Sorangium aterium: one gene and its partner. Each later gene encodes a partner of the first gene's protein in a complex. Links are inferred from orthologs where the notes say so. Each region holds a gene or a part of one and is shown on either strand. Other genes may lie near its edges. The genes, in order: uvrB and POL72_RS31790.

Region 1 (14,328 bases):
CCGCTCAAGCCCTGGCTCGGCCCGCTCGTCGCGGACCTCTCGAACGGCCTCTATTTCTCCCAGTCGATGCGCGGCGAGATCGTGGGCGGCATCTCCAACGAGGACGTCCCCGACGGCCTCGACATGGGGTCGAGCCACAAGTTCCTCGCCCTGTACGCGCGGGCGCTGGTCGCCGCGTGCCCGATCCTCGGCAGCGTCAAGGTGCTGCGGCAGTGGGCCGGCTGTTACGACCTCACCCCGGATCAGAACCCGATCGTGGGCGGGGTCGACGAGGTCGAGCACTTCTACCAGGCCTCCGGGTTCATGGGGCACGGCTTCATGATCGCGCCCGTCATGGGCAAGCTCCTCGCGCAGCACATCGCCGAGGGCGCCTCCCTCCCCCTGTTCGATCGCTGGAACCTGCGGCGCTTCAGGGAGGGCCGGCTCCTCAGCGAGGCGATGATCATCGGCTGAGCGCCTGCCGCGGCGGCGCGGTGGCGCGGTGGCGACGACTCGACGTGCCGCGCGCCGCGCATGCCGCGCTCCCCCGCCGCACCGCGCTTCGCCTATACTCGCGCCCCTTCGTCATGGGTCACCTTGTTCTCGTTACCGGCTCCTCGAGCGGCATCGGCCTCGCGACGGCGATCGCGTGCGCGGCCGCGGGCCACCGGGTCATCGCCACGATGCGCCGCCCCGAGAAGGCCGGCGCGCTCCTCGCCGCCGCCGGCGCGCGGGGCGTCACGCTCGAGATCGAGCAGCTCGACGTCGCCGCGGCGAGCGCGCCCGACAGGATCCGGGAGATCCTTCAGAAGCACGGCCCCGCCTACGCCCTCGTCAACAACGCCGGCATCGCGGTCGGCGGCGCCTTCGAGGAGCAGGCGGACGGCGACGTCCGGGCGCAGTTCGAGACCAACGTCTTCGGGCTGATGGCCGTGACGCGCGCGGTGCTCCCGGCGATGCGCGGCGCGGGGCGCGGCCGCATCGTCAACGTCTCGAGCATCTCCGGGCTCGTCGGCCTCCCCGGCGTGAGCGCCTACGCGGCAACGAAGCACGCCGTCGAGGGCTTCAGCGAGGCGCTGCGCTGGGAGGTCGCCCCGTTCGGCGTCCACGTCTGCCTCGTCGAGCCCGGCACCTTCAAGACCGAAATTTTCTACGAAAACCAGCGGCGCGGCGCCCACGTCTCCCTCGACGGCCCTTACGGCGCGATGACCAGGGCGATCGAGCAGATCGTCCTGAAGGACGCCGCCAAGGCGCCGCCGCCCGCCCCGGTCGCGGCGGCGATCCTCCGCCTCATCGACGACCCATCGCCGCCTTTCCGGACCCTCGTTGGCCGGGACGCACGGGCGCTCGTCGCGCTGCGCCGTGTCATCCCCGACCGGCTCTTCGCCACGGGGATCCGTCGGCTCGTCTCGGCGCCGCGCTCGCGTTGACACGTTCTCTGGCGGCGAATAGCGTCGGCTTCGCCGTTTCCATGGCGGAGCGGCGCCACGTCGTGGCCGAAGGGGGGCCGCGCCCCCTGCCGCGCGCTGTTTTTGTCCACTTTCGTCCCCTCAGGCTAACGAAGGCTAGCCGCTGACCGCCTCCCCCGAAGCGCACCGTGCGACGGCGAGGTCAGGCCGGCAGCATCACCGAGGTCCCGGAGGAAACACCATGTCCCGCTCAGCACGCAGCATCCTGCCGCTCCTTCGCTCGCTCCTCCTGGGGGCCGCCACCGCGTCGTCGATGGCGCTCTCCGCAGGGGTCATCGTCGGATGCGGCGACGAGAACGACCCCGAGACGCACGTCAAGCGGCTCGACGACCCGGCCACGCTCACCGCCTCCGTCAACCGGCTCGTCCAGTTCTTCGAAGACGCGATGACGCGTGACAACAAGGACCGGACCGGGCCGACCGTGAAGCCGCTCCTCGACAAGATCATCGAGCCGATGACGCAGAAGTGCGTGGCCGGCGATCTCGACGAGCGCACGAACTCGAAGCTCATCAAGTTCATCTCCGACACGAGGGACCCGCGCGGCGAGGCCTGCCTCATCAAGGCGCTCAAGGACTACAAGCCCGAGTCCACCGAGGAGGACGTCCGCTGGGCCGTGCGCGGCCTCGGGGCGATGAAGTCGGAGAAGGCCGCCGAGCCGCTCATGGCCGTCTTCTCGAAGCTCCAGCACGGCAAGCCCAAGGGCTCGACGATCTCGCGCGACGTGCACGACGCGATGGTCGACATCAACAGCAAGTCCTGGGAAGACGGGCTCATCACGATGATCGGGCGCCCGATCAACGACCCGAAGGACGTCGCCACGATGCGGAACGAGCTGTTCTGGCAGATCACCGCCGCGGAGCTGCTCGGGTGGCAGCGCAGCGAGAAGGCGGTCGTGCCGCTGCTCAAGGTGGTGCTGTCGCCGCTCAAGGCGGACGCGGCCACGACCGCCATCCTCGCGCTCACGAAGATCGGCAAGCCCGCGATCCAGCCGACGATCGCGCTACTCCAGGGCGACCAGAAGGAGCTCGTCGAGTACTCGAAGGTCGAGAACCTGAAGGGCGCCGGCGGCGACAAGGCGAGCGCGGAGCAGAAGAAGGCCGCGGAGACCGCCCACGTGGCGGCGGCCGCGCTCGTCCTGGCGACGATCGGCCGGCAGGAGTCGTCGCAGCCGCTGCTCGCCGCGCTCGAGAAGGCCGAGGACGTGCCGCGCGCCATCATCGCGCGCGAGCTGACCAAGGTGCCCAAGACGCCGGAGACCCTCGCGGCCTTCCAGGCGGCCTACGACAAGACGCCCGCGGGGCTCGAGATGCCGCCGGCCGGCATCAACGCGCGGGTGATGCTCGCCGAGGCGGCGAGCAACTTCTTCGACGCGAGCCTCGTGCCGTGGCTCGTGAAGACCGGCCTCGAGGCGCGCGGCGAGGAGGACGACGTCGCGCAGATCCGCGACGTCTCGCTGCAGACGGCGCTCAAGCTGATGAAGCCCGACCAGATCGCCGACGTCGACCGGCTCGCGGGCACCAAGACGAGCGGCGGCGGCACGGTCGGCAAGTCGATGGAGAAGGAGATCAAGATCGCGAAGGATCTGCTCTCGGCCTGCGGCACCAAGCTCGACTGTTACGTCGGCAAGCTCGGCGATCCGGCGTCGCAGGCGAAGGAGACGCAGTTCCAGGGGATCAAGTCCGCCTACATGGCGGGCGTGCTCGGCACCCCCGAGGTCCGGCAGCAGATCATCGACGCGATGCCGAAGATCACGAACGCGGCCGTGCGTTTCGTCTCGGTCTCGGTCATCGACGCCCTCTCGCCGAAGGGCGACGCCGAGGTCGCGACCAAGCTGCAGAAGATCGTCGACGAGGGCGAGACGTCGAAGGACGCCGAGAAGATCGCCGGCAACGCGCCCTTCAAGACGGTCATCTACCGCCTCGCCGCCCGCGCGCAGTGACCCGAGCGCCGCGCGCCCCGTCCCGCGGTCGGCCGCGGGTCGGGCGTGCGGGGCGCGTGGAGTGAGCGGAGCGCGCAAGCGGGCACATCACCCAGATCCAGATTTTCCTTGATTGGCGCCGCCCGGGCGCGATGCTTGCGGCGCTCGCAGGACGCTCTACTGACGCGCCTGGGTCCTGATTTTTCCTGGCATCTCCGCCGTCTTGACGGTTTACTCCGGCCCTTGTCACGGGGTCTTCCCGGCTGAAGAACGAACCATGATCGTGCTCGAGGTAACCCAGGGTCTCGCTGCCGGGCGCACCTTCGAGCTCCAGGGCGAGCTGATCACGCTCGGGCGCTCGTCGGACAACCGCGTCGTCCTCGACGATCGCCACGTCTCCGGGGCGCACGCGCGCATCGTGAGCGGCGCGGACGGGGTGATCCTCGAGGATCTGCGCTCGACGAACGGAACGAGCGTGACGCGGCGGGGCGAGCGGCTGGAGCTCGGCGCCGGGCGCAGCGCGATCGCCCTCCAGACGGGGGACGTCATCGAGCTCGGCTCCGGGGACGCGGTCACCCGGATGGTGGTGAAGATCCCGGAGGAGGCCGACGACGCGCGGGTCGTCTCGATCCGGCGCCTCGACGAGATCGAGCCTGCCGAGGCGAAGATCGAGCGCGATCCGAGCGCGCTGTCGGCGATGTACGCGGCGCAGAAGCGCATCGGCGCGGCGAACGATCTCGACGAGGTGCTCGCCGAGATCGCCGACGCGGTGCTCGCGCTGGTGCCGAGCTCGACCCACGTCACGGTGGTGCTGCGCGACGACGACCAGGAGCCGGGCGCGGCGCCGGCGGCGTTCGTGCCGGTGCTGACGCGGGTCCGGTCCGCGTCGGGCAAAGGGGGGCCGCCTGCAGGGCCGGTCCCGATCACGCGCAGCGTGTACCGGAAGGTGATCAAGGAGCGGGCGGCCGTGCTCGCCGCGGACGCGCCGATCGAGGTCGGGCAGTCCGAGTCGCTGATGGGCGCCTCGATCCGCAGCACCCTCGCCGTGCCGCTCTGGAAGGGCGAGGAGATCATCGGCGTGCTCCAGGCCGACAACCGGAGCGTGCCGGGGATGCTGAACGCCGGCGACCTGGAGACGCTCCTCGTGCTGGCGGCCAACGCGTCGCTCGCGGTGGCGAACGCCCGGCTCATCAAGCGGCTCGTGCTCGCGGAGGAGCGGCTCCAGAAGGAGAACAGCTTCCTCAAGGGGCGCGAGGAGCGTCGCCGGGGCGGCAGCGGGGGCGCGGTCGACATCATCGGCAACAGCGACGCGATGCGGAAGGTCATCGGGCAGCTCGACAAGGTGGTCGACACGCGCGTCACGGTGCTGATCGAGGGCGAGACGGGCACGGGCAAGGAGCTCATCGCCGCCGCCGTCCACTACCGCTCCCGCCGCCGCGACAAGCTGTTCGTCGCGCAGAACTGCGCGGCGCTGGCCGAGAGCCTCCTGGAGAGCGAGCTCTTCGGCCACAAGAAGGGGTCCTTCACGGGCGCCACCGAGGAGAAGAAGGGCCTGTTCGAGATCGCCGACGGGGGCACGCTCTTCCTCGACGAGATCACCGAGACCCCGCTGTCGCTGCAATCGAAGCTCCTCCGGGCGCTCCAGGAGGGCGAGATCCGCCCCGTGGGCGCGACGAGCCCGAAGCACGTCAACGTGCGCATCGTCGCCGCGACGAACCGGAACCTCGAGGACGAGGTGGCCAAGGGGCGGTTCCGCGAGGATCTCTACTACCGCCTCAAGGTCTTCCCGATCCGCCTGCCGCCGCTGCGAGAGCGGCGCGACGACATCCCGCTGCTCGCGACGCACTTCCTGGAGCGCTACGCGGACGAGATCGGCAAGCCGTGCGGCGGGTTCAGCCAGCAGGCGATGGAGCTGATGGTCGCGTACGACTGGCCGGGCAACGTGCGGGAGCTCCAGAACGAGGTGCAGCGGATCGTCATCCAGCTGGAGCCGGGGGCGTTCGGGACGCCGGAGCTGCTCTCGGCGAGGATCCGGCAGGTCGAGGGGCTCGTGGCGCGGGCGGGGACGCCGAAGGGGTCGCTCAAGGAGATGATGGACGCGGTCGAGAAGTTCTTCCTCCTGGAAGCGCTGCGCGGGCACAACAACAACAAGACCAACGCGGCGAAGTCGCTCGGGATCACGCGCGAGGGGCTCCACAAGAAGCTCCGGCAATACGGGATCTGACGGGACGGAGGGAGAGGGAGCCCTGGACGCGGGGGGAGCCCTCGGGAGGGGGTGTCGCGCGCGGGGCCGGCGGGGGGCCCTTCCCACGAACTCGCGCCTTGTGGTGGCTATGGCCGGCTGAACGGGTGGGGGAGAACCGGGGGCGACTCGCTTCGATGCGGGCCGGCGCTCGGGTTCGTGGGGCCCTTCCCCCGCCGGCCCCGCGCGCGACACCCCCTCCCGAGGGCTCTCTCCAGGGGATGGGAAAGAGCGTTTTCGAAGGTGCGCGCGGGCGGACGGGGGCGGAGATCGGGCGGGATGGAGTCGGGGATTTGCGGGCGATCTCTACGCGGCGTGGCGGGGACGCTGGGGTCTGGACGCGGGGGCGGGGGGGAGGCTCTTATCGCTTCGGATTGGCGCGCATCTGCTTCGAGATCTGCTTCCAGCGCCGCTTTTCCTCGATCCTCGCGCGCACGTCCTGCTGCCCGGCGAGGTGGCGTCGCTCGGCAGCCAGCTTGAGGTAGCCGCCGAGGCGCTCGGGATCGAGATCGCCGTCCTTGATGGCACGGAGCACGGCGCAGCCGGGCTCGCCGTCGTGCGCGCAGTCCCGGAAGCGGCAGGCCGCGGCGTGGGCCTCGACATCGTCGAAGCCGGCCGGGGCGCTGCCGCCCGCGGACCAGAGGCCGAGCTCCCGTATGCCCGGCGTGTCGATGAGGAGGCCACCGCCAGGGATCAGGAACAGCTCGCGGTGAGCCGTCGTGTGGCGGCCGCGCTCGTCCGACGCCCGGATCGCGCCCTCGCGCTGGACCTCCATGCCGAGCAGGCGATTGCTGAGCGCGGACTTCCCCACGCCGGACGAGCCAACGAGGGCGATGGTCTCCCCTGCCCCGATCTCGGCGCGGAGCGCGTCGAGGCCGGCGCCTGAGAGCGCGCTGACGAGCGCGACCCGCGCGGTGGGGGCGACGTCCCGCGCCGCGTCGATGTACCGCTCCGGATCCGGGCAGACATCGGCCTTGTTGAGCACGAGGACCGGGCGAGCGCCGCTGTCGAGGACGGCGTCGATGTACCGCTCCAGGCGGCGCAGGTTGAAGTCGGCGTTCAGCGACGTGACGATGAACACCTTGTCGATGTTGGCCGCGAGCACCTGAGCCTCCACCGTGGGCCCCGCGGCCTTGCGGCGCAGGCACGTGCTCCGCGCGAACGTGTGCACGATGTACGCGGGCCCGGCGCCGTCGCCAGGCCTGAGCCCCACCCAGTCACCGACGGTGGGGAGCGCCGCGCGATCCGCGGCCTCGTGCGCGAGGCGCCCGCTGACCACCGCGAGGCGCGGGCCCTCCGCGGTCTGAACGTGGTGCCTGGACGCGGAGGCGAGGACGACGCGCGCAGGCTGCACGGCATCCTCCAGACAAGCGAGCTGGCTCGCGAAGAAGGGAGTCCATCCGAGCCCGATCAGATCGGGCTGCATTTCGTGCTGCGAAGACGGATCAACGAGACAATCGAGGTGAGTTTGCATGACGGACGAGCGCTCCATGGCGTTCGGCCGCGCCCGAGCTCGGTGCGCGGCGATCGACGGACAGGGCGCGGCGGCGCACAAGCGCGCACGCGCCGGCCATTCCACGCGCGGGGCCGCCGCGGAGCGGAGCTCGTCGATCGATCAGGACGTCACGCCAGAAGACACGCCCGGCCAGGGCAGATCCCTGCGAGGGGCACGCGCTCAGGGCACACACGCGCCCCTCAGGGCACGCGGGCGACGTCGCGGAGACGTGGAGACGAGCTCAGCCGACCGCGGCGGAAACGACGGCGGCGGCGCAATGGGTGTGCGATGTGTTGGCACTCATGACCTAACCTCCGTGTCGGCTCACGTCACCACGACGCGACAGCAGCCAGAATCCTATGGTCCCGCGCCCACGTCAAGCGCTCTCGGGTCGGCCCGTCTGCAACGACAGCGAGCACAGCGCACGGAGCGCAGGCGACGAGCGCACGGAGCCCGCGTTGGAGAAGCGACGAGCGCGCGGCGAGGTGCGAGGCATGCGGCGAAGCGGGGACGTGCGTGGGCCGGACGGAGGCGCGCGGGACATGGGACGCGCTCGTTCCAGGTGCGCTCGTTCCAGGTAACAGCGGGTCGACAATTTCCGCTCGGGCGATGGTTGCCAATGGTTGCCGATAGTTGGAAGACCGACGAAGCCGGACGAGACCGCGCCTTCCCGGCGAGGCCACCCCGCCCTCCGGCCCTGACGGCCGCGGAGGTTGCGAGGAGCGCCTCGCCGCACTAGGGTCCTCCGCTCCATGCCCACACACTTCGAGCTCGTCTCCGAATTCAAGCCGTGCGGTGACCAGCCTCGCGCGCTCCAGGAGATCTGCTCCGCTTTCGAGCAGGGCGAGGCCTTCCAGGTCCTCCTCGGCGTCACGGGCAGCGGCAAGACGTTCACCGCCGCCAAGGTGATCGAGAAGCTGCAAAAGCCGACCCTCATCATGGCGCCGAACAAGACGCTGGCGGCCCAGCTCTACGGCGAGATGCGGGAGCTCTTCCCCAACAACGCGGTCCACTACTTCGTCAGCTACTACGACTACTACCAGCCCGAAGCCTACGTCCCGACGAGCGACACGTACATCGAGAAGGACGCGATCATCAACGACGCGATCGACCGCATGCGCCACGCGGCGACGCACGCGCTGCTCTCGCGGCCGGACGTGATCATCGTCGCCTCGGTGAGCTGCATCTACGGCATCGGCTCGGCCGAGAGCTACCACGGGCTCCTCATCAAGCTCGAGCGCGGCACCGAGATCCGCCGCGACGAGCTCCTGCGGCGGCTCGTCGACATCCAGTACACGCGGAACGACGTCGATTTCCACCGCGGGACGTTCCGCGTCCGCGGCGACGTCGTCGAGATCTTCCCGGCCTACGAGGAGGCGCTCGCGATCCGCGTCGAGTTCTTCGGCGACGAGATCGAGGCCATCAAGGAGGTCGACCCGGTCCGCGGCAAGGTGGTGGGCCAGCTCGATCGCTACGCGGTCTTCCCCGGCTCCCACTACGTCACCGAGCAGCAGCAGCTCAGGCTCGCGATCCAGGCGATCCGCGAGGAGCTGCGCGAGCGCATCGACTTCTACGACAGGGCCGTGCGCTTCCTGGAGAAGCAGCGTATCGAGCAGCGCACGATGTACGATCTCGAGATGCTGGAGCAGATGGGGTTCTGCAACGGCATCGAGAACTACTCGCGCCACCTCTCGGGCCGGAAGTCCGGCGAGCCCCCGCCGACGCTGATCGACTATTTCCCGAAGGACTTTCTCCTCATCATCGACGAGTCGCACCAGACCGTCCCGCAGGTCGGGGCGATGTACCGGGGCGACCGGGCGCGGAAGGAGACGCTCGTCGAGTACGGGTTCCGGCTCCCCAGCGCGCTCGACAACCGGCCGCTCAAGTTCGAGGAGTTCGAGCAGCACTACGCGCAGGTCCTCTTCGTGAGCGCGACGCCCGGCGACTACGAGCTGCAGAAGTCGGCCGGCTCGGTCGTGGAGCAGATCATCCGGCCGACCGGGCTCATCGATCCGCAGATCCACATCCGCCCGGTGTCCGGGCAGGTCGACGACCTGCTCGCGCGCATCCGGGAGCGGGTCGGCCGCGGCGATCGCGTGCTCGTGACGACGCTGACCAAGCGGATGGCCGAGGATCTGACCGAGTACTACACGGAGCTCGGCATCCGGGTCCGCTACCTCCACTCGGACGTCGACACGCTCCAGCGCGTGGAGATCCTGCGCGATCTCCGGCGCGGCGAGTTCGACGTGCTGGTCGGCATCAACCTGCTGCGCGAGGGGCTCGACCTCCCCGAGGTGTCGCTGGTCGCCATCCTCGACGCCGACAAGGAGGGCTTCCTCCGGAGCCCGCGCTCGCTCATCCAGACGATCGGCCGCGCCGCCCGCAACGTGAACGGCGAGGTCGTGATGTACGCCGATCGCATCACCGAGGCGATGAAGCGCGCGATGGACGAGACGAACCGGCGGCGCGCGATCCAGGAGGCGTACAACAAGGAGCACGGCATCACGCCGGCCACGGTGAAGAAGGCGATCCTCGACCTGTCGCCCACCTCGGGCACGCGCGACTACTACGCCGTGCCGAAGGGGACCGCGAAGCCGGCGGCCGAGGCGGGGCGCGCCGCGGTGGACCTCGTCGACCAGATCGACGCGCTCCGGCAGGAGATGTTCGCGGCGGCGGAGAACCTCGAGTTCGAGAAGGCGGCGCGGCTGCGCGATCAGCTCCGGCAGCTCAAGGCACAGCAGGGGGACGGGGACGCTGGCGCGGCGCGCGAGGCGGCCGAGGAGAAGCCGGCGCGGTCCGGGCGGCCGGCGAGCCGGCGCGGTCCGGGCGGCAAGGGGGGCGGACGGGCGGCGACGGGCGGCAAGGGGGGTGGACGGGCGGCGGCGGGGCGAGGGGGCGGGCGCTACCGATAGCGACGGAGCCCGCGGGGGAGGAGGCTGCGCGCGCGGGGGGCGGTGGGCCCTCCCACGAACTCGGGCCTTTTGGGGGGCTGTTGCCTGCTGGACGGGGTGGGTGAGTCCGCACGGCAATGGCTGCGCTGCGGGCCGGCCCTCGGGTTCGTGGGGCCCGCCCACCGCCCCCCGCGCGCGCAGCCTCCTCCCCCGCGGGCTCTTTGTGGGGGGATGGGGGGATGGGGGGGGTGGCTGCAGGCGCTACGAAGCGGGGGAGCGGACGGGGGCGGAACGCGAAGGGGGAAGCGGTGGTTCGGTAAAGGAGCTTCTTTTCGGGAAAGCATCGTTTTGCTTCGGGCGGCGCTGTATCGGCGTCGACCCTGGGGCGCGGCGCTGTTAAGGGGGCGCCGGCATGGCAGTCTCGCCCGATCCGATACTCGTCACCGTCACCGGTAGGGACCACCCGGGCATCACCGCTCGACTCACCGGCATCCTCAGCGACATCGGCGCCACGCTGCTCGACATCGAGCAGGTGGTGGTGCACGGAAACCTGAACCTCGCGCTCCTCGCGCTCTTCCCCGAGACACGCAGCGGACTCAAGGAGCTGCTGTTCGCCGCGAAGGAGCTCGGCGTGACGCTGGACTTCAAGCCGCTCGACGGCGGCGCGCCGCGGCGCGCGCCCGGGAGCCGGTACGTGGTGACAGCCATCGGCCGCGAGCTCGGCGCGAAGCCGCTGCACGACGTGGCGGCCACACTCGCAGCCCACGGCGCGAACATCGAGAAGATCGCGCGGCTGTCGGTCGAACGCCTCTCCTCCGTGGAGATCCAGGTGCTGCTCCAGCGCGAGGAGGAAGCCGACGCCCTCAAGCAGGCCCTCCTCGCGCTCGCGACGCAGAACAGCTTCGATCTCGCGCTGCAACGCGAAGGCCTCTTCCGCCGGAGCAAGCGGCTCGTCGTGATGGACATGGACTCGACGCTCATCCGGATCGAGGTGATCGACGAGCTGGCGCGCGCGAAGGGCGTCGCGGAGCAGGTGGCGAAGATCACCGAGCGCGCGATGCAGGGGGAGATGGATTATGACGAGTCGCTCCGCCAGCGGCTCTCGCTGCTCCGCGGCCTCGACGTCGGCGTGCTGCGGAAGCTCGCCGCAGAGCTCCCCATCACCGAGGGCGCGGAGACGCTCATCCGGGTGCTGAAGCGGCTCGGCTACCGGACCGCGGTGATCTCCGGCGGCTTCTCGATCGCAGCGGAGGCGCTGAAGGCACGGCTCGGGATCGATTACGCCTACTCGAACGCGCTGGAGGTCGTGAACGGACAGCTGACCGGCCGGGTCACAGGGCCGATCGTCAACGCGCAACGCAAGGCCGAGCTGCTCGAGACCATCGCCCAGGCAGAAGGCGTGTTGCTCGATCAAACCATCGCCGTGGGCGACGGCGCCAACGACCTTTTGATGCTGCAGAGGGCCGGCCTCGGCGTCGCGTTCCGCGCAAAGCCCAAGCTGCGAGAGGTCGCCGACACGTCCCTCTCCGCGAGCGGCCTCGACGCCATCCTCTTCCTGCTCGGCATCACCGAACGCGAGCTCCTCGAGGTGGCGTGAGCGACACGACACGACCCGTCCGGCCAGCAGCGGAGTCCCGCGGGACGCTGCGCCGTCGCGCGGGCATGCCGCACGCCCGCGCGACGGCGCGACGCCACGCTTGACAGGCGCACGCGCCCACAGGCCTGAACCGATTCAGTTCACGGCTGGCCCGTCGACACCGGGCGAGGGCTGCGGGACCCCCCCGGACGCCGCGGAGCACGAGGCGATGGCCGCGGAGCTCGCGCCGGCGATCACCGGACGCCGCGGAGCACGAGGCGATGGCCGCGGAGCTCGCGCCGGCGATCGAGTCGGCCCCGGGCTGGTGATCCCGGCGCGCTGGCCGGCCCCTCGCGGCCGTCCGGCGCGGCGCCCCGCCCCCCCGTCCCTGGCCAGGCGACGGTGTGGGAGAGGCTGCGCCAGGCTCTTCGCTCGCTCGCGGCGTTCGACCCTGCGCGGCGTTCGGCTCGCCCGCGGGCCGTCGTGCTATCCAACCGGGGCCATGCGGAGAAGCCGGTTCACACAACAGGCGCGATCCGTCGCCTGGAGCGGAGGTGATGCGTGAAGCGTCCGACGATCACGGACATCGCGTGGCGTGCGGGGGTGTCCAAAGGAGCGGTGTCGTATGCGCTGAACGGCAGGCCCGGCGTGTCGGAGCCGACGCGCGAGCGGATCCTGGCCATCGCGGCGGAGCTCGGCTGGCAGCCGAGCAACGCGGCGCGGGCGCTCTCCGACGGCCGCGCAGGCGCCGTCGGCCTGGTCATCGATCGGCCCGCGCACATGCTCGGCATCGAGCCGTTCTTCATGCAGCTCATCTCCGGCATCGAGGCGGAGCTGTCCGAGAAGGCCGAGGCGCTGCTGCTCAAGGTCACGGAAGATCGCGTGGCCGAGGTGGAGACCTACCGCCGCTGGTGGGCCGAGCGGCGGGTCGACGGGGTGATCCTCGTCGACCTCTGCGACGACGATCCGCGCGTGAAGCTGATCGAGGAGCTGAAGCTCCCGGCGGTGGTGATCGGCGGGCCGGCGGGCAAGGGGCAGCTGCCCGCGGTGTGGAGCGACGACGCGAGCGCGATGCGGGCCGTCGTCGACTACCTGGCCGCGCTGGGTCACCGGTCGATCGCGCGGGTCGCCGGCCCCGCGGAGTTCGTGCACACAGCGGTCCGGACCAAGGCGTTCACCGCGGCCGCACGCCAGCGGCGCCTGGATCGGGTGCAGACGGTCCACGCCGACTACACGGGCGAGGCGGGCGGCCAGGCCACAAGGCGGCTGCTGGCCGAGGCCTCGCCGCCGACGGCCATCGTCTTCGACAACGACGTGATGGCCGTGGCCGCGCTCGCGGTCGCCCACGAGATGCGCGTCCACGTGCCGGAGCGCCTCTCGATCGTGGCCTGGGACGACTCGGCGCTGTGCCAGCTCGTGCACCCCGCCCTGACCGCGGTGCGCCGCAACATCGCCGAGCACGGCTCCCGCGCCGCCGCGCTGCTCCTCCGCCTCGTCGCCGGAGAGCCGGTCACCGACGACGAGTGCAGCGCGCCGACGCTCGCGACGCGGGGCAGCACCGCCCCGCCCCCCCGCGCATGAGACGGCCTCGCCCGAGCGAGGGCGCGGCCCTCCCGCACGGGCGTGTAGACTGAACCGATTAAGTAACGTAACCTGAACCGATTATGCATCCCGCCGGCCGCGCCGCGAGCAGGGTGACGGACGGTGTTCGAGAGCGCCGCCCTGCATGACCAGGACGTGAGGACTATGCACCGCAATTTCGCCAAAGTCGCAGTTCGTCAACAGGCGATCGCCTGGCTGGGGGCCAATTTCTGGTCGAGGCGCGGCGGCCCGCTCATGTGGCAGAGCTATGATCCGTTCGTGGTCCGCGAGGAGCTCCGGGTGCTCGCCGATCACGGCCTGACCATGACCCGGTCGTTCTTCTACTGGCCTCACTTCATGCCGGAGCCGGACCGGATCGACGAGGACTGCGTCGCGCGTTATGCCGATTTCCTCGAGGCGCACGTCGAGGCGGGCCTCACGACGATCCCGACCCTCCTCGTCGGCCACATGTCCGGGGAGAACTGGGACCCGGCCTGGCGGCGCGGGCGGGACCTCTATGGCGACGTGTGGATGGTGGCCCGGCAGGCCTGGTTCGCCGAGCAGATGGCGCGGCGCTTCGCGGGGCACCCGGCGGTGACGGGCTGGCTCGTCTCCAACGAAATGCCGATCTACGGCGAGCGCGAGCGCTCGATCCGCGAGAACGTCACGAGCTGGGCGAGCCTGGTCGTGCAGGCGCTGCGGGCCGGCGGGGCGAGCCAGCCAATCTCGATCGGCGATGGCGCGTGGGGCATCGAGGTCACGGGAAACGACAATGGGTTCTCCGTCCGCGATCTCGGCGCGCTCGTCGATTTCCTCGGCCCGCACGTGTACCGGATGGAGAACGACCTGGTGCGCCAGCACTACGGCGCGGCGTTCGTCTGCGAGCTCACGGGCTTCCTCGGAAAGCCCGTCGTGCTGGAGGAGTTCGGCGTGTCATCGGCTTTTGCTTCCGACGAGAACGCCGCGCACTACTACCGGCAGGTCCTCCACAACACGCTGCTTGCCGGCGCCACGGGCTGGATCGGCTGGAACAACACCGATTTCGATCTCATCCACCAGGATCCCTACAGGCACCACCCCTTCGAGCTCCACTTCGGGCTGACGACCGTCGACGGCCGCCCCAAGCCGCAGCTCGAGGAGATGGCCCGCTTCGCGAAGGTGCTCTCCGACATCGACG
Region 2 (14,471 bases), on another replicon or contig:
GGCCGCTGACCTCGATCCGCTCCACCTCGTGCCCGGCCCGCTCGAGCGCGCCGGCGATGGCGGCGATCGTCTCCGGGCTGTCGAACTCGGCTTCCTCGGCGGAGCTCGTGATCTTCAGGTTGTGCGTCAGCGCGATGCGCATGGTCTCTCCTGGGCCGGTCGTCCGGGCCGCTGCTCCCCCGGTGCTCTGCCGGAGGCGCACGGACGTGCGAGGTTACGGCCAGCGGGCGTGATTTGCCGGGGAAAAAACAGGGGAGCGCCGCTGGAGGCTCCGGGGCTCGGCGGGCTCCCGCTCGCGCGGAGGTCGTGCTAGCGACCCCGTGTGGATCGTTTCGCCGCACACGACGCCGACCGCTCTCCGCCGCCCGAGCCTGGCCTCCCTCACGAGGAGCTGAACGAGCCGCAGGCGCGCGCGGCCAGCCACGCGGCGGGGCCGCTCCTCATCTTCGCGGGCGCGGGGAGCGGCAAGACCCGGGTCATCGTGTACCGGATCGCGAACCTCATCGTCACGCACCGTGTCCCGCCCTACCGGATCCTGGCGGTGACGTTCACGAACAAGGCGGCGACCGAGATGAAGCGCCGGCTGGAGGGGCTCATCGGGGCCGACATCGTGAAGGACCTCTGGGTGGGCACGTTCCACGCGGTGTGCGCGCGCCTGTTGCGCCGGCACCACGAGGCGGCCGGGCTCGACAAGAACTTCATCATTTACGACGACGACGATCAGCGGGCGGTCATGAACCGCGTGCTCAAGGAGCTCAACCTCGACGATCGGCGCTATCCGCCCCGCCAGGTGCTCTCGCGCATCCACGCGGAGAAGCAGGAGGGGCGGGGGCCCGCCGAGTTCGAGCGCAAGGGCTACTTCGACGACGCGATCGCGCGGTGCTTCGAGGCGTACGAGCGGCACCTCAAGGCGGCGAGCGCGGTGGACTTCGACGACCTCCTGCTCTCCGTGCTGCGCATCGCGGAGGACCCGACGAGCTTCGCCGGCGAGGATCTCCGGGGGCGCTTCCGCCACGTGCTCGTGGACGAGTTCCAGGACGTGAACCAGGTGCAGTACCGGCTCGTCCGGGCGTTCTGCAAGAGCCACGACAACCTCTGCGTCGTCGGCGACGACGACCAGAGCATCTACCGCTGGCGCGGCGCCGACGTCCGGATCGTCCGCGGCTTCCGGCGCGATTTTCCCCACGCGACGGTGGTGAAGCTCGAGCAGAACTACCGCTCGATCGGGCACGTCGTGCGGGGCGCGCTCGGCGTGATCCGGCACGCGTCGGATCGCGAGCCGAAGGAGCTCTGGACGGCGAACCAGGACGGCACGCCGATCGACGTGGTGGCGGCGGACAGCGAGCACGACGAGGCGGCGTGGGTGGTCGAGGGCGTCCGCGAGCTCATCGCGCAGGGCGTCTCGCCGAACGAGATCGCGGTGTTCTACCGGATCCACGCGCAGTCGCGCGTGCTCGAGGAGGTGCTGCGCGAGGCGCGCATCCCGTACCAGATCATCGGGGGCACGCGCTTCTTCGAGCGGGCGGAGGTGAAGAACCTGCTCTCGTACCTGCGCGTCATCGCGAACCCCAAGAGCGACGTGGATCTCAACCGCATCATCAACGTGCCGGCCCGCAAGATCGGCCAGAGCACGGTCGACAAGCTCATCCAGGCGGCGGACCTGCTGGGCGTGTCGCTGTTCGAGGCGATCGATCCGATCCTGGAGGGGAGGGTGCCGCCGTCGGCGATGCCGGGGGGCCAGCTGCCGCCGCTCGCGCCGGCGGCGAAGCGCAGCCTGCTCGGCTTCCGCGATCTGATCCTCGGGCTCATGACCGAGGCGAAGAGCGCGTCGCCGAGCGCGCTGGCGGAGGAGGTGCTCGCGCGATCGGGCTACGCCAAGGCGCTCGAGCAGGAGGACAGCGTCGAGTCGGAGGCGCGGCTCCAGAACTTGCGCGAGCTCGTGCAGTCGCTCGTCGACTACGAGCAGGAGGCGATCGCCGCGGGCGACGAGGCGACGCTCGCGGGCTACCTCGAGCGGGTGAGCCTGGTGTCGGACGTCGACGCGCTCGCGGACGTGCCCAAGGTCGCGATGATGACGATCCACGCCGCGAAGGGGCTGGAGTTCCACGCGGTGTTCCTGACGGGCATGGAGGAGGATCTGTTCCCGTTCCGGAGCCAGGATCCGAACCGCAAGGGCGACATCGAGGAGGAGCGCCGGCTGGCCTACGTCGCGATCACGCGGGCGCGCGAGCGGCTCTGGATCACGCACGCGGCGCGGCGGGCGATCTTCGGCCAGACGCGCTACGGCTTGCCGAGCCGCTTCCTCGCGGATCTGCCGCCGGCCTCGGTGCGTCCGATCGCGACGCCCGCCAGCATGATGGCGCAGCGCCGGGTCGAGGGCGGGTTCGGCGGGGGCGGCGGGTACGCCGCGTCCGGGCTCCGGTTCGGCGGCCAGGAGCGCTCGTGGGAGGGCCGCGAGCGGAGGCCCGGGGCGCAGGCGCAGGGTGAAGAGCGGTTCGCAGGGGCGCGGTTCTCGCGGGAGGGCGAGCCCGCGAGGGGAGCGATGGGCCGCAGCATGGACGTCCCCGACCGGGCGCCGGGCGAGCGCTATGTCGAGCGGGAGGCGGTCGACCCGGGCGCCGAGGGCGGCGAGGGGCTCGCGCTGCGGCGCGGGATGCGGGTGTACCACGAGCGGTTCGGGCCGGGCGTGGTCGAGAGCGTGGATCCCGGGGCGGATCCGATCGCGACGGTGAAGTTCTCCGGGTGGGGGAAGAAGCGGATCAAGGTGGCGTTCCTGCGCGCCGGGCCGTGAGAACGGCGCGGAGCTGGTAGCGCGTTCGCCAGGGACGGTTCCGGCTGCGCGAGGCACGTGGCGGAGGTCGGGTGAGCGTCGGAACATCGCCTCGACCACCGAATGAACGGTTGTCCGGACAGCTCCCCTCCACGCTGGTACAGAGTCCCCGCGGACGGCGTGGAAATAGCGAGTCTCGACCTAGAGCCACACCTCGCCCAGCAGCGGCAGCACACCCAATCTCATGTCGCGCGACGCCCGGCCGAGGCGCTCTGCCAGGCGCTCCCCCTGCATCGCGGGGAGCGCGACGGCGGGGCGATCGAGGGGCAGAAAGAAGTTGTCCCAGTGCGAGAAGAGCACCGCGCGCGGCGACAGGGCGCGCGCGACGCGCTCGGGGAAATCGCGCGATGCGGTCCAGCCGGCCACACAGAGCAGGAGCAGGTCGGGCTCCCTGCAATCGAGGCCCGCCTCGACGAGCTCCGCGCTGCCCAGGTGGACGATGCGCCGGCCCGCGACCCGGATCTCCACCGCAAAGACGGCGCCGCACCGGTAACGCTCGGCCCGGAGCGGGACCTGGTCGCAATCGGAGATGTCGCCGGGGAAGGGGACCCGGCCGAGCAGCAGGCGGGAATGGGCGCTCGGGAAGAAGCGCAGCTGGAACGGGCCGACCTCGGCGAGCACAGGCTCGCCGCCGGGCGCCCGCTCGACGTCGCGCACGCGCGCCGCGGGGACGCCGGCGGCGCGGCAGAGCGCCGCCGCGGAGCGGGATCCGAAGACCGTGGCCCCCGTGCGGAGCGCGATCTCCGGGATGTCGAGCGCATGATCGAAATGGGTGTGCCCCGCGATGACCGCATCGGCGCGCGGCGCGTGGTGCGCGATGGCGGCCACGTCGGGGACGAGCCGGCCGACCACGCAATGGAGGAGCGAAGCGCGCGTGAGGTAGGGATCGATGAGTATCACCGCGCCGGCGTGCTCGATCGCGAACCCCGCCGTGCCCAGCCACCGCACCCGGACCGTGCCCGCCGGCGCGAGCGACCGCGGAGAGAACGTGTCGGCGATCATCGGCGCGGGCTCGTCCGGCCGGCAGACGGGGTGAGTCGGTGCGGCGTGCTCATCGGGATCGAGACCGGATCGAGATCGAACCGTACGCCAGTGTCCGTGTTTCGGGCGACCGAAGCTCGTCCGCTCGGTTACGATTGTCCGTCGTGGCAGACCGAACGCGCGCCGGCACGATCGCCGCCCTCGCCGCGCTGTACTTCGCCCAGGGCATCCCGTTCGGCTTCCAGGCGACGGCGCTCCCCGTCTTCCTTCGGGCGAGCGGCGTCTCGCTCTCCGGCGTGGGCTTCGCCGGAGCGCTCGCGATCCCGTGGGCGGCAAAGGCGCTCTGGGCGCCGCTCGTCGACCGCTACGGCTGGGAGCGGATCGGCAGGCGCCGCTCGTGGATCCTGCCGCTCGGGGTGCTGCTCGCGCTCACGTGCGCGGCCGCCGCGTTCGTCCCGCCGTCGCGCCACCTCGGCGCCCTGCTCGCGCTGGTCTTCCTGATGAACCTGCTCGCGGCCACCCAGGACATCGCTGTCGACGGGCTCGCGATCGACCTGCTCGGGCGCGGCGAGCTCGGCCTGGCGAACGCCGCGCAGGTGGTCGGCTACAAGGTCGGCATGCTCGCCGCCGGCGGGCTGCTCGTCTGGGCGAGCGCCTGGATCGGCTGGAGCGGTCAGTTCGGGGCGATGGCCGTGCTCGTCTTCCTCTCGGCGCTGGCCTCGCTCGCGCTGCGCGAGCCTCCCGCGAGCGAGGTCGAGGCGCACGCGCGCCGGTCGCTCCGCGAGGTGCTCGCGACGGTCCTCGCCGCCCTGCGGGCGCCCGGCGCGCTCTGGGTCGTCGCGTTCCTCGGGACCTACAAGCTCGGCGAGGCGATGGTCGACATGATGTTCAAGCCGTTCCTCGTCGACGCCGGCTTCCCGCCGCACCAGATCGGCCTCTGGGTGGGCACGTACGGCCTCGTCGCGTCGATCGCCGGCTCGCTCGCGGGAGGCCTCCTGTCGCATCGGATCCCGCTGCTCGCCGCCGTCGGGGTGACCTCGGCGCTGCGCACCGTCGCGATGGCGGGCGAGTGGTACCTCGCCGCGGCGGGGGCGCCCACCGCGAATGCCGTCGTCGCGGTCACCGTGGCCGAGCACCTCTTCGGCGGCGCCCTCACGACCGCGGTGTTCGCTTTCATGATGTCGCGTGTCCGGCGCTCGGTCGGCGCGACGCACTACACGCTGCTGGCCAGCGTGGAGGTGCTCGGCAAATCACCCGCGGTGTGGCTCTCGGGCGCGCTCGCCCAGCGGCTCGGCTATGCAGGCCTGTTCGCCCTGGGGACCGTGATCTCGGTTGTCTTTCTCGGGCTGCTCTTGCCGCTGCGCGAGCGGAGAGCGGGCGAGGGGTGAGCGGGCCCGGCCGTCCCATTTTGCCCCAGTGCCCCATTTCGCCCCAGTTCCGTGACGTGGCGAAATTGAATTGTAGAGGCAAGTAAGACGCCGAAGACGCCGAAGACGCCGAAGACGCCGAAACGCCGAGGGAAAGAGGAGAGATGGAGAATTTTTGCTCTCTCCTCTTCCCTCGGCGCCAACGGTGCCCACGATGGCTCTTTTTCTCACGAGCTCAGGAGGACAGCATTCTTCGTCGCGGCGCTGGCTGGTGCGAAAGACCATGATCCGCGCGCCCACTTCATGATATAACCAGACAGCGCTACGGCTGACTGCTGCAACAATCGCTCGTGACCGCGCTCGCCCGACTTCGTCCATCGATCGCCCGGCCGGCGACGACCCTCATCCCCCCAGGGGGGTGAGGTCCTCCTGGGGGCCAGGGAGCTCGAGATCGGCCACGATCCGGGAGGCGAGCGCCTGGTAACGGCCGTGCCGTCGTGCCGCACGCGCTGGTTGATGAATGACGCCTTCAGCGCTCCGCCTTCGGGCAAATGGAGCACCACCTCAGCATCGCCCGATTTGTAAATAGTATTTTCTAAATCCACAGCGTGCGGCAGCTCGCCGCACTGCGCGGCGCCGCTATGCCGTCGCCGCGACGAGGAGCTCTCCCATGAGAACCGCCTATCTGTCGATCTCTGCCTCTACGCTCGCGCTCGCCTCGATCATTTCCGGCTGCATGGCGACAGCCGAGCCACGCGACGATAACGAAGACGCCATCGGCGAGGGCGCGGCGGCGCTCCTCTCCTGCTCGGTGCTCCCGTCCGGCAACATCGTCACGAACGGCAGCTTCGAATCGCCGAACGTGTCGTCCGGCACGTCGTCGATATACAATGGCTCGATCACCGGCTGGCAGGCCGCCTATGGTCAGATCCAGATCCACGACCACTCGAACGGCATGAGCCCCGCGCACGGCAGCCAGCACGTCGAGCTGGACGCCACGGACTCGAGCGGCATCTATCAGAACCTCACGACCGTGCCGGGAGCGACCTACCAGCTCCGGTTCGCCTTCGCCGCGCGCCCCGGCACGAGCGCGAGCCAGAACGTGCTCGGCGTCGTCTGGGGCGGCCAGCAGGTGGCCACGCTCACGACCGCCAGCTCCGCATGGGTCAATTACACCTATACCCTCGTGGCCTCCGGCACGACGACGCGCCTCCAGTTCAACGATCTGGGCATCTCGAACGGCCAGGGGACGCTCCTCGATAATGTCACCGTGGTCGCCGCCGATACGGACCAGGACGGGGTGTTCGATTCATGCGACAACTGCCCGGCGCAGGCCAACCCCTCCCAGGCCGACGCAGACGCCGACGGCATCGGCGACGCCTGCGAGCCCCCCCCGCCGGCCGAGCCCCTGTGCGTGGTCGTGCAGCGCGGCACGTACGGGAGCGTGCAGGATGCGCATATCCAGCCCGGCGTCTCGTGGCCGTACGGCGATTACCCGTATGTCGTCATGAACACGTTCCCCGAGGGCGTGCAGCTGGGCGTGCTGGCCTTCGATCTGTCGTTCATCCCGGCGGGCTCCGACGTCGAGTCCGCGACCCTCTCGCTGTCTCACACGTGGAAGGAGAGCGCCAGCACCATCGAGCTGCACCGCGTGAACGGCCCCTGGCAGGAGTCGACCGTGCACGCCGGCAACTTCCCCGGGTACAACGCGGCCGTCGAGGCGTCGATCGCCACCGTCGCCCAGGCGAGCGCCGTCGTGACCACCAACGTGGCGGCCCTCGTGCAGTCCTGGGTGGATGGTTCCCCGAACTACGGCGTCGCGCTCCACGATGTGAACGGTCGGACCGACATCCGATCGAGCGAGCAAACGAACATCGCCCCCCGGCCGAAGCTCGAGGTCTGCTACACGCCGGCCCAGTAGCGGGATCTGGCCGAGGTGCGGAGGGGCACGCCGCGGCACGATCCCTCGGGCGTCCCGGGCGATCTCGGGATGTCGCCACGTCGCGCCTCCTTCGTCACCTCGGCCACGCTCGTTTGCCGAGAACCTGACGCCGCGCTCCGCCTTTGATAGCAAGCGGAGCCGCGGTGATCTCGCGCAGGAAGCTCCTCCTCGGTCTCGCCGGCGCCGCCGGCGCAGCCGCCCTCTCACGGGCGCTCGCCCCGGGCTCCCCGCGCGAGATCGCGGCGCGGCGCGCCCTCAAGCTCCCGATCGCGCCGAGCGGGTGGCCCTTTCCAGGGGCCCGCGTCGTCGCCCCCTCCGCCGTCTTTCCGCCGGATTTCGGGGTCCGCCGCGTCTACCTCGACGCCGGACATGGCGCCCCTGGCAACTCCGGCAACCTCTCGTGCTTCTGCGTCGACGAGCAGGACTTCACCCTCGCCGCGGCGCGCGCCCTCGCCGAGCGGCTCGTCGCCACGGGGCGCTTCGAGGCGCGCGTGGGCAGGACCGGCGACCGGCCGTTGCCCTACGCGGAGCGCGTCGAGGACGCCGCCAGGTGGGGCGCCGACGCCTTCGTCAGCCTGCACTCGGACGTGCGCGGCAGGACCGAGACGTGGTCGCCCGGCCAGGGCCGCCAGTGCCCGCTCAGCCTCGCCGCGCCGGGGTTCGCCGTCCTGTGGTCCGACGAAGGCGAGCCTGCCCTCTGCGCCCTCCGGCTCGCGCTCGCGCGCGGCTTCGCGAGGCGCATGGAAGAAGCAGGCCTGTTGCCCTACGACGGCGCCGCGTACAGCGGCCTGTACGAGCCGGACACCGCCCAGCCCGGCGTCTTCCTCGACCGGCGCCCCCCGGGACAGCGCATCTTCGTGCTGCGCCGCCCCTCCATGCCCTCCATCCTCGTCGAGACCCACCACGCGCTCGACGCCCGCGAGGCGACCCGCTGGACCGAGCCCGCCACGCTCGACGCCTTCGCCGCCGCTGCGGCCGCCGCGCTGGCCGATGCGCTCGGCGCTGCGGGTGCGCCGGCCAGCGCGCTCGGCGGCGCCGGCGCGCCGGCCTCCCCGCCGCCCACCTGACGCGCGTCAGGATGCCCGCGCGTGCGGCATCTCCTCGGGCGCCTCCAGGCGGATCGAGCGGAGCCGCAGGCAGAGCGCGAGCGCCTCGTCGAGCGTGTTCACCAGGTAGAACTCGAGCGAGCTCCTCACCTCGGCCGGCAGATCGTCGAGATCCGCCTCGTTGTCCGCCGGCAGCAGGATCTCGAAGATCCCCGCGCGGTGCGCCCCCAGCACCTTCTCCTTGATCCCCCCGATCGGCAGCACCGTCCCGCGAAGCGTGATCTCCCCCGTCATCGCGATGTCGCTCCTGACCGGCCTGCCCGACAGGGCGCTCACCAGCGCCACGGCCATCGTCACGCCCGCGCTCGGCCCGTCCTTCGGCACCGCCCCCGCCGGAACATGGATGTGAACGTCCCGCCGCTGCAGCCGATCGGACGGCACGCCGAGCTCCGCCGCGTGCGCGCGCGCATAGCTCAGCGCCGCGCGGCCGCTCTCCTTCATGACGTCGCCCAGCTGCCCCGTGAGGACGAAATCGCCCTTGCCGGGCATCACGCTCGCCTCGACGTGCATGATGTCGCCACCCATCTGCGTGTAATACATGCCGGTCGCGACCCCCGGCTGATCGTATTGCAGCCTCCGCTCAAGGCGCATCTTCGCTCGGCCGAGCAATTCCTTCACGTCTTCGTCGGCGCCCACCACAGCCCGCTCGATCTCGCCGCCCGCGATCCTGCGCGCGGCCTTCCGCGCCAGCGCGCCGAGCGTCCGTTCCAGCTGGCGTACGCCCGCCTCGCGCGTGTATCCGCTGATGATCCCGCCGAGCGCCGTGCCCGTCACGCGCAGCTGCTCCTCGCGCAGCCCGCACTCCTTCCGTTGCCGGGGGAGCAGGTACTTCCGGGCGATCTCGTGCTTCTCCTGCTCCGTGTATCCGGCGAACAGCGCGGGCTCCATCCGGTCGAACAGCGGAGGGGGGATCGTCTCCCGGAAGTTCGCCGTGCAGATGAACAGCACCTCGGACAGGTCGAACGGCAGGCCGAGGTAGTGGTCGACGAAGCCGTCGTTCTGCGCCGGATCCAGCACCTCGAGCAGCGCCGCGCCGGGATCGCCCTGGTAGGAGGCGCCGAGCTTGTCGACCTCGTCGAGGACGATCACAGGGTTCTTCGAGCCCACCCGCTTGATGCCCTGGAGGATGCGGCCGGACATCGCGCCCACGTACGTGCGCCGGTGGCCGCGGATGTCCGCCTCGTCGCGCGCCCCGCCCAGCGAGACGCGGACGTACTTGCGCCCGAGCGCCCGCGCGATCGACTCCGCGATGGACGTCTTGCCGGTCCCGGGCGGACCGAGGAAGAGCAGGATCGGCCCGCGGGAGATGGCGCGGCTCCGCTCGCCTTCGCTCCTCGCCTGCTCCAGGCGCAGCTTCCGGACGGCCAGGAACTCGAGCACCCGGTCCTTCACGTCGCCCAGGCCGTAGTGATCCTCGTCGAGGATCGCCCGCGCCCGATCGAGATCGACGTGGTCGTCGGTCCGCTGGTTCCAGGGCAGATCCGCCACCCACTCGAGCCACGTCATGAGGACCTGCGCCTCGGGCGACGTCTCCCGCCCCATGCGCCGCAGCCGCGCGAGATCGCGCCGGGCCTCCTGCAGGATCTCCGGCGGCAGGTTGGCCCGCTGCAGCTTGTGCTCCAGACGTGCCGCTGCGTTCTCGTCGTCTTCCTCGCCGAGCTCCTTCTGGATCGCGCGCAGCTGCTCGCGCAGGTAGATCTCCCGCTGCCGCTCGCCGAGCTCCTCCTCGACGGTCGTCCTGATCTTCTCCTGGGTCTCGACGATGCCGATCTGCCGGTAGAGGTGCAGCGCGAGGCTGCGCATCCGCTCTTCCGTCGAGAGGATCTCGAGCAGCGCCTGCTTCTCGGGGGTCGGGAGGTCCAGGTAGAAGGCGATGTGGTTCACGAGCTCGGCCGGGCCGTACATGCTGCCGACGAACTGCTTGAGCACGTCCTCCGGCGCGCCGCGGTGCCGGCCGTACTCGACGGCGCGCTCGCGCACCTCGCGGGAGAGCGCCTCGAGGGCGCCGTCCTCCTCTGGACGGAGGGGTAGATCGGCGAGCTCGATGACGGGGGCTCGGATCACGCCGTCGACCTCGGTGTAGCGGGGCGCGGCCGCTCGCCGCTCGCAATAGAGCACGAGCTGAAGGCCCGACCCGAACCGCTGCACCTGGGTGATGCGGGCGATCACGCCGATCGAGAAGAGGCCGCCCGCGGTGGGCTCCTCGGCGGCGTCGCGCTGGGCGACCGCGAAGATGCGCTTGTCTTCTCCCTCGACCCGGAGGGCGGCCTCCACCGCGCGGAGCGTCTTCAGCCGTCCGACCGTGATGGGCGTCGCTATCCCAGGGAAGAGGACGGTGTCGCGCAACGAGAGCACGGGCAACGATCGGCGCTCGGGCATGACCGGCCTTTGTGCGAACGTCATGCCATGGAGGACCGTACCGAAAACTCCTTTCGGCGCGGAAGCATCGAGAATCGTGGTCAGCCGAGCGCGGAGCGGTGGTAGGGTCGGCTCGCGATGCCCGCGGACACCTTCACGTTTCAGGCGGACGACGGCCGAGAGCTCTTCGTGTACCGCTGGCTCCCGGACGGCGGGGCGCGCGGCGTCGTCCACGTCGCGCACGGCATGTCGGAGCACGCGGGCCGCTATGCGCGCCTCGCGCAGGCGCTCTGCGCCGCCGGGTGGGCCGTCTACGCGAACGACCACCGCGGCCACGGCGCGACGGCGCGCGGGAGCGACGAGCTCGGCTTCTTCGCGAGCCAGGGCGGCTTCCAGCGGGTCGTCCGCGATCTCGCGCAGCTCCTCGCGCGCGCGCGCGGCGAGCACCCCGGCCTGCCGGTCGTCCTCTTCGGCCACAGCATGGGCGCCGCCCTCGCGCAGGAGATCCTGATCGAGCACGGCGGCTCGATCGACGGCGCGGTGCTCTCCGGCGCCGCGGGCAAGGCGAACGCGCTCGTGGACGCGGGCCGGCTCGTGGCCCGCGCGGAGCGGAGGCGGCTTGGCGAGCGCGGCAAGAGCCAGCTCCTCCAGACGATGAGCTTCGACAGCTTCAACAAGGTGTTCGCGCCGACGCGCACGCCCTTCGACTGGCTCTCTCGCGATCGCGCCGAGGTCGACGTGTACATGGCCGATCCCCGCTGCGGCTTCCCCGCGACGACCTCGCTCTGGGTCGACCTGCTCGACGGGATGGCGGCGCTGGCGCGCCCCGAGCGGCTCTCGCGCATCCCGAAGGACCTGCCCCTCTATGTCTTCTCCGGCTCTCGCGATCCGGTCGGCGGGCTGCTCAAGGGCGTCACCCAGATGATCGAGGCGTACCGCGCCGCCGGCCTCCGCAGGGTGGCGCAGCGGTTCTACCCCGGCGGGCGCCACGAGATGCTGAACGAGATCAACCGCGAGGAGGTCGTGCGGGACCTGCTCGCGTGGCTCGCCGCCGAGGTGGCGAGCGAGGCGAGAGCTCCGGAGAGGCCCGCGCAATCGGGCGCCGGGCCGCGCGCCGGCGCCGCGCCCGGCTGACGACGGGGGCCGGCATGGGCAGCAAGGGGCGGCCGTACCGCACGCTCACGATTGATGGCTTCGAGGTGCTCGTCGGCCGCGGCGACGACGACAACGACGCGCTGACCTTCGAGATCGCCGAGCCGCACGATCTCTGGCTGCACGTGGCCGGCGGTACGCCGGGCAGCCACGTGATCGTGCGCAACCCCGAGCGCGTGGAGGTCCCGCGCGAGGTGGTCGAGCGCGCGGCGGCGGCGGCGGCGTGGTACTCGAAGGCGAGGAGCGCCGCCAAGGTGGAGGTCCACGTCTGCCGCGCGGCCGACGTGAGCAAGCCGCGGGGCGCGCCCGCGGGGCTCGTGCAGCTCGCGCGGTGGAAGAGCGTGCGCGTGCGGCCGGAGATCCCCGGGCGCGATCCGGGGTGACCGGGGTGAGCCGCGCGCCGGCGCGCGTCGTGCAGCGGCCCCTGCTCGCCAGGTGCTCGCGAACAGCTAGACTGTCGCCGTGCAGCTTCGTATCGAAGGGGATCGATTGACGCTCACCCTGGAAGGCGCCGAGCGGCTGTGGGCCGTGAGGCTCCGGCCCATCGTGGTGCCTCGCGAGCACGTGGCGCGGGCGGAGGCGGCGCTGCCGCCCTCCACATGGAAGGAGATCCGCGCGCCCGGGACGGCCCTGCCGGGGGTGATCAAGGCGGGGACGTACTTCACCGCGCGCGGCAAGGAGTTCTGGTACTGGGTGCGGAGCCGGAAGGAGCACCCGCTGACCATCGAGCTCGAGGGGGAGTGGTATCGGCGGCTCGTCCTCACCATCGACGATGCTGCCGGCTGGGCAGAGCGGATCAACGCCTGGGCCAGCGGCTGAGTCATCCGAGCCCGAGGGCCGAGGCGGCGCACCGCCCGCGAGCGGCGGCAGGGTGACGGCGAGCCCCGCGGCGCCCCTTGGCCGCGAAGGCGGAGCTCGGGGTCCCGGGATCCGGCGCGGAGCGCGGTCCGGGAGCGTCCGTGCGATTTGTGACGGCAGGCAGGGGCGCAGCGCAACCTGAGCGAGACGAGCTCCCTTCCCATCACCCGCAGAGGACCCATGACTCACTCGTATCGACTCGCTTCCTTCTCGATTCTCGGCTTGCTGGTCGCTTGCAGCTCGACGGATCCCGATGCCACGTCGGGCGCAGGCGCGGCCTCTGGAGGAGCCACCGGCGGCAGCAGCGTAAGCACGGCCACGGGCGACGCCACGACGAGCGGCGCCGGTACGGGCGACGCCGGCGCGGGCGGCGCCGGTACGGGCGATGCCGGCGCGGGCGGCGCCGGCACGGGGGGAACCGGGGGCTCCGGCGGGGCCGGCGGAGCGGCGACGCCGGCGGATGCCGCGGCCATGGTCCCCGGCATGGGTATCGGGGCCAACATCGGCAATACGCTGGAGAACACCACCGCCTGGGAGACGGGCTGGGGCCAGCCGCTGATCACGCAGACGTTCATCAACGGCATGGCCAGCCACGGCATCAAGACGGTGCGCGTGCCCGTGGCCTGGGACACCTACGCCGCCAACGGCACGATCGACGCCGCCAAGATGGCCCGAGTCAAGGAGGTGGTGGGCTGGATCGAGGCCGCCGGAATGTACTCGATCGTGAACATCCACTGGGACGGGGGCTGGATCTACAACGAGGACAATACCGATAAATACAAGCTCACCGACGCCGTCAAGACCAGGTTCGCGTCCTACTGGACCCAGATCGCCACGGCCTTCAGCGACGTCGGCCACAAGCTGATCCTCGAGGGCATGAACGAGGAGGGGAACTACTGGGTCAACGGCGTTCATGACGGCGGGACGCCGGACTACGCCGCCCTGAACGAGATGAACCAGCTCTTCGTCACCACCGTGCGCGAGCAGGGCGGCTACAACGCGAGCCGCGCCCTGCTCATCGCCGGCTTCGTGACGGACGTCGACAGGACCTGTGTGAGCGATTTCAAGGTGCCGACCGATCCGGCCGGCACGAAGAGCCTCTTCCTCTCGATCCACTACTACACGCCCTACACCTTCTGCGGCCTCGACACGGTGGAGAGCTGGGGCTCTCCCAAGACGACGTGGGGCTCGGAGCCCGAGAAGGCGGAGCTGAAGAGCAAGTTCGACACGCTCGGCGCGTTCAGCGCGCAGCGGAGCATCCCGATCATCCTCGGCGAGTTCGGCGTCACGCTGGGCACGAACTACCCCCGTGAGCCCGCGTCGCGGACGCTGTGGATGCGGTCGGTGGTGGAGGCGGCGAAGTCGCGCGGCGTCGTCCCCGTGCTGTGGGACACGGGGACGGACATCAAGCGCACGGACGGCTCGTTCTCGACGGAGTGGCAAGCTGTCGTGAGCGCCGTCAACCGGTAGTCGGCGCTCCGGCGGCGCGGAGGGCGCGCCGCCGGCCGTCGCTTGGTTCGGCCACCGCGAAGCTGGACGGTGGCGCGAAACCACCGAGCGTTGCCCGCGTACCTGGGGTGGCTGGACGAGATGGATCGGTCCAGGCCACATCAAGGAGAGGGGCATGTCATCGACACGCAACGTCGGGATGGCGAGATTTTCTGCGTCCACCGTGCTGTTCTTCGCCGCGGGGGCCTTCGCCGCGTGCGCCGTCCCCGAGGGCGCCGAGCCGTCGGGCGATGAGGAGGGCGCAGGGCCCTCCGGCGATCCAGGTGAGCTGCAGGCCGCGGCCGAATCGACGGCCGAGGCCGACAGCGAGCTCAAGGTGAACGACTGCGTGAACCCGCACCCGTTCGCCGGCTGTAACGACGCGGCCG

Evidence for each region.
Region 2: the proteins of uvrB (region 1) and POL72_RS31790 are in contact, whole or in part, in a crystal structure (PDB 7EGT), measured with the Thermus thermophilus proteins. The link is inferred for Sorangium aterium from one-to-one orthologs. Residues at the interface, in WP_096411307.1 of Thermus thermophilus: Glu23, Leu25, Arg26, Asp27, Gly28, Glu29, Arg30, Phe31, Arg55, Glu326, Asp327, Phe328, Glu379, Ser382, Gln383, His398, Gly400, Arg401; in WP_096412145.1 of Thermus thermophilus: His654, Arg656, Phe657, Gln666, Asp668, Glu669, Lys680, Arg681, Leu682, Ser683, Lys685, Tyr686, Ala687.

The regions. Positions count from the first base shown.
Region 1 is NZ_JAQNDK010000002.1:2,300,962-2,315,289, reverse strand. What follows is about bases 7,523-10,435. They hold uvrB (excinuclease ABC subunit UvrB), read left to right. Parts: upstream 7,523-7,855; coding sequence 7,856-10,015; downstream 10,016-10,435. Other genes in these bases: serB (phosphoserine phosphatase SerB), read left to right, coding at 10,407-10,435. Outside these bases: POL72_RS23660 (NAD(P)/FAD-dependent oxidoreductase), read left to right, coding at 1-453; POL72_RS23655 (SDR family NAD(P)-dependent oxidoreductase), read left to right, coding at 567-1,409; POL72_RS23650 (hypothetical protein), read left to right, coding at 1,630-3,387; POL72_RS23645 (sigma 54-interacting transcriptional regulator), read left to right, coding at 3,644-5,590; rsgA (ribosome small subunit-dependent GTPase A), read right to left, coding at 5,970-7,034; more of serB, read left to right, coding at 10,436-11,591; POL72_RS23625 (LacI family DNA-binding transcriptional regulator), read left to right, coding at 12,132-13,151; POL72_RS23620 (cellulase family glycosylhydrolase), read left to right, coding at 13,407-14,328. UniProt on the Escherichia coli protein: The UvrABC repair system catalyzes the recognition and processing of DNA lesions. A damage recognition complex composed of 2 UvrA and 2 UvrB subunits scans DNA for abnormalities.
Region 2 is NZ_JAQNDK010000004.1:110,821-125,291, forward strand. The notes cover bases 1-3,056. They hold POL72_RS31790 (ATP-dependent helicase), read left to right. Parts: upstream 1-322; coding sequence 323-2,791; downstream 2,792-3,056. Other genes in these bases: POL72_RS31785 (D-alanine--D-alanine ligase family protein), read right to left, coding at 1-142; POL72_RS31795 (MBL fold metallo-hydrolase), read right to left, coding at 2,972-3,056. Outside these bases: more of POL72_RS31795, read right to left, coding at 3,057-3,832; POL72_RS31800 (MFS transporter), read left to right, coding at 3,976-5,199; POL72_RS31805 (DNRLRE domain-containing protein), read left to right, coding at 5,849-7,099; POL72_RS31810 (N-acetylmuramoyl-L-alanine amidase family protein), read left to right, coding at 7,264-8,187; lon (endopeptidase La), read right to left, coding at 8,194-10,605; POL72_RS31820 (alpha/beta hydrolase), read left to right, coding at 10,723-11,718; POL72_RS31825 (NFACT RNA binding domain-containing protein), read left to right, coding at 11,733-12,119; POL72_RS31830 (hypothetical protein), read left to right, coding at 12,199-12,555; POL72_RS31835 (glycoside hydrolase family 5 protein), read left to right, coding at 12,775-14,064; POL72_RS31840 (hypothetical protein), read left to right, coding at 14,219-14,471. UniProt on the Escherichia coli protein: A helicase with DNA-dependent ATPase activity. Unwinds DNA duplexes with 3'-5' polarity. Translocates on single-stranded DNA with 3'-5' polarity. Initiates unwinding more efficiently from a nicked substrate than double-stranded DNA.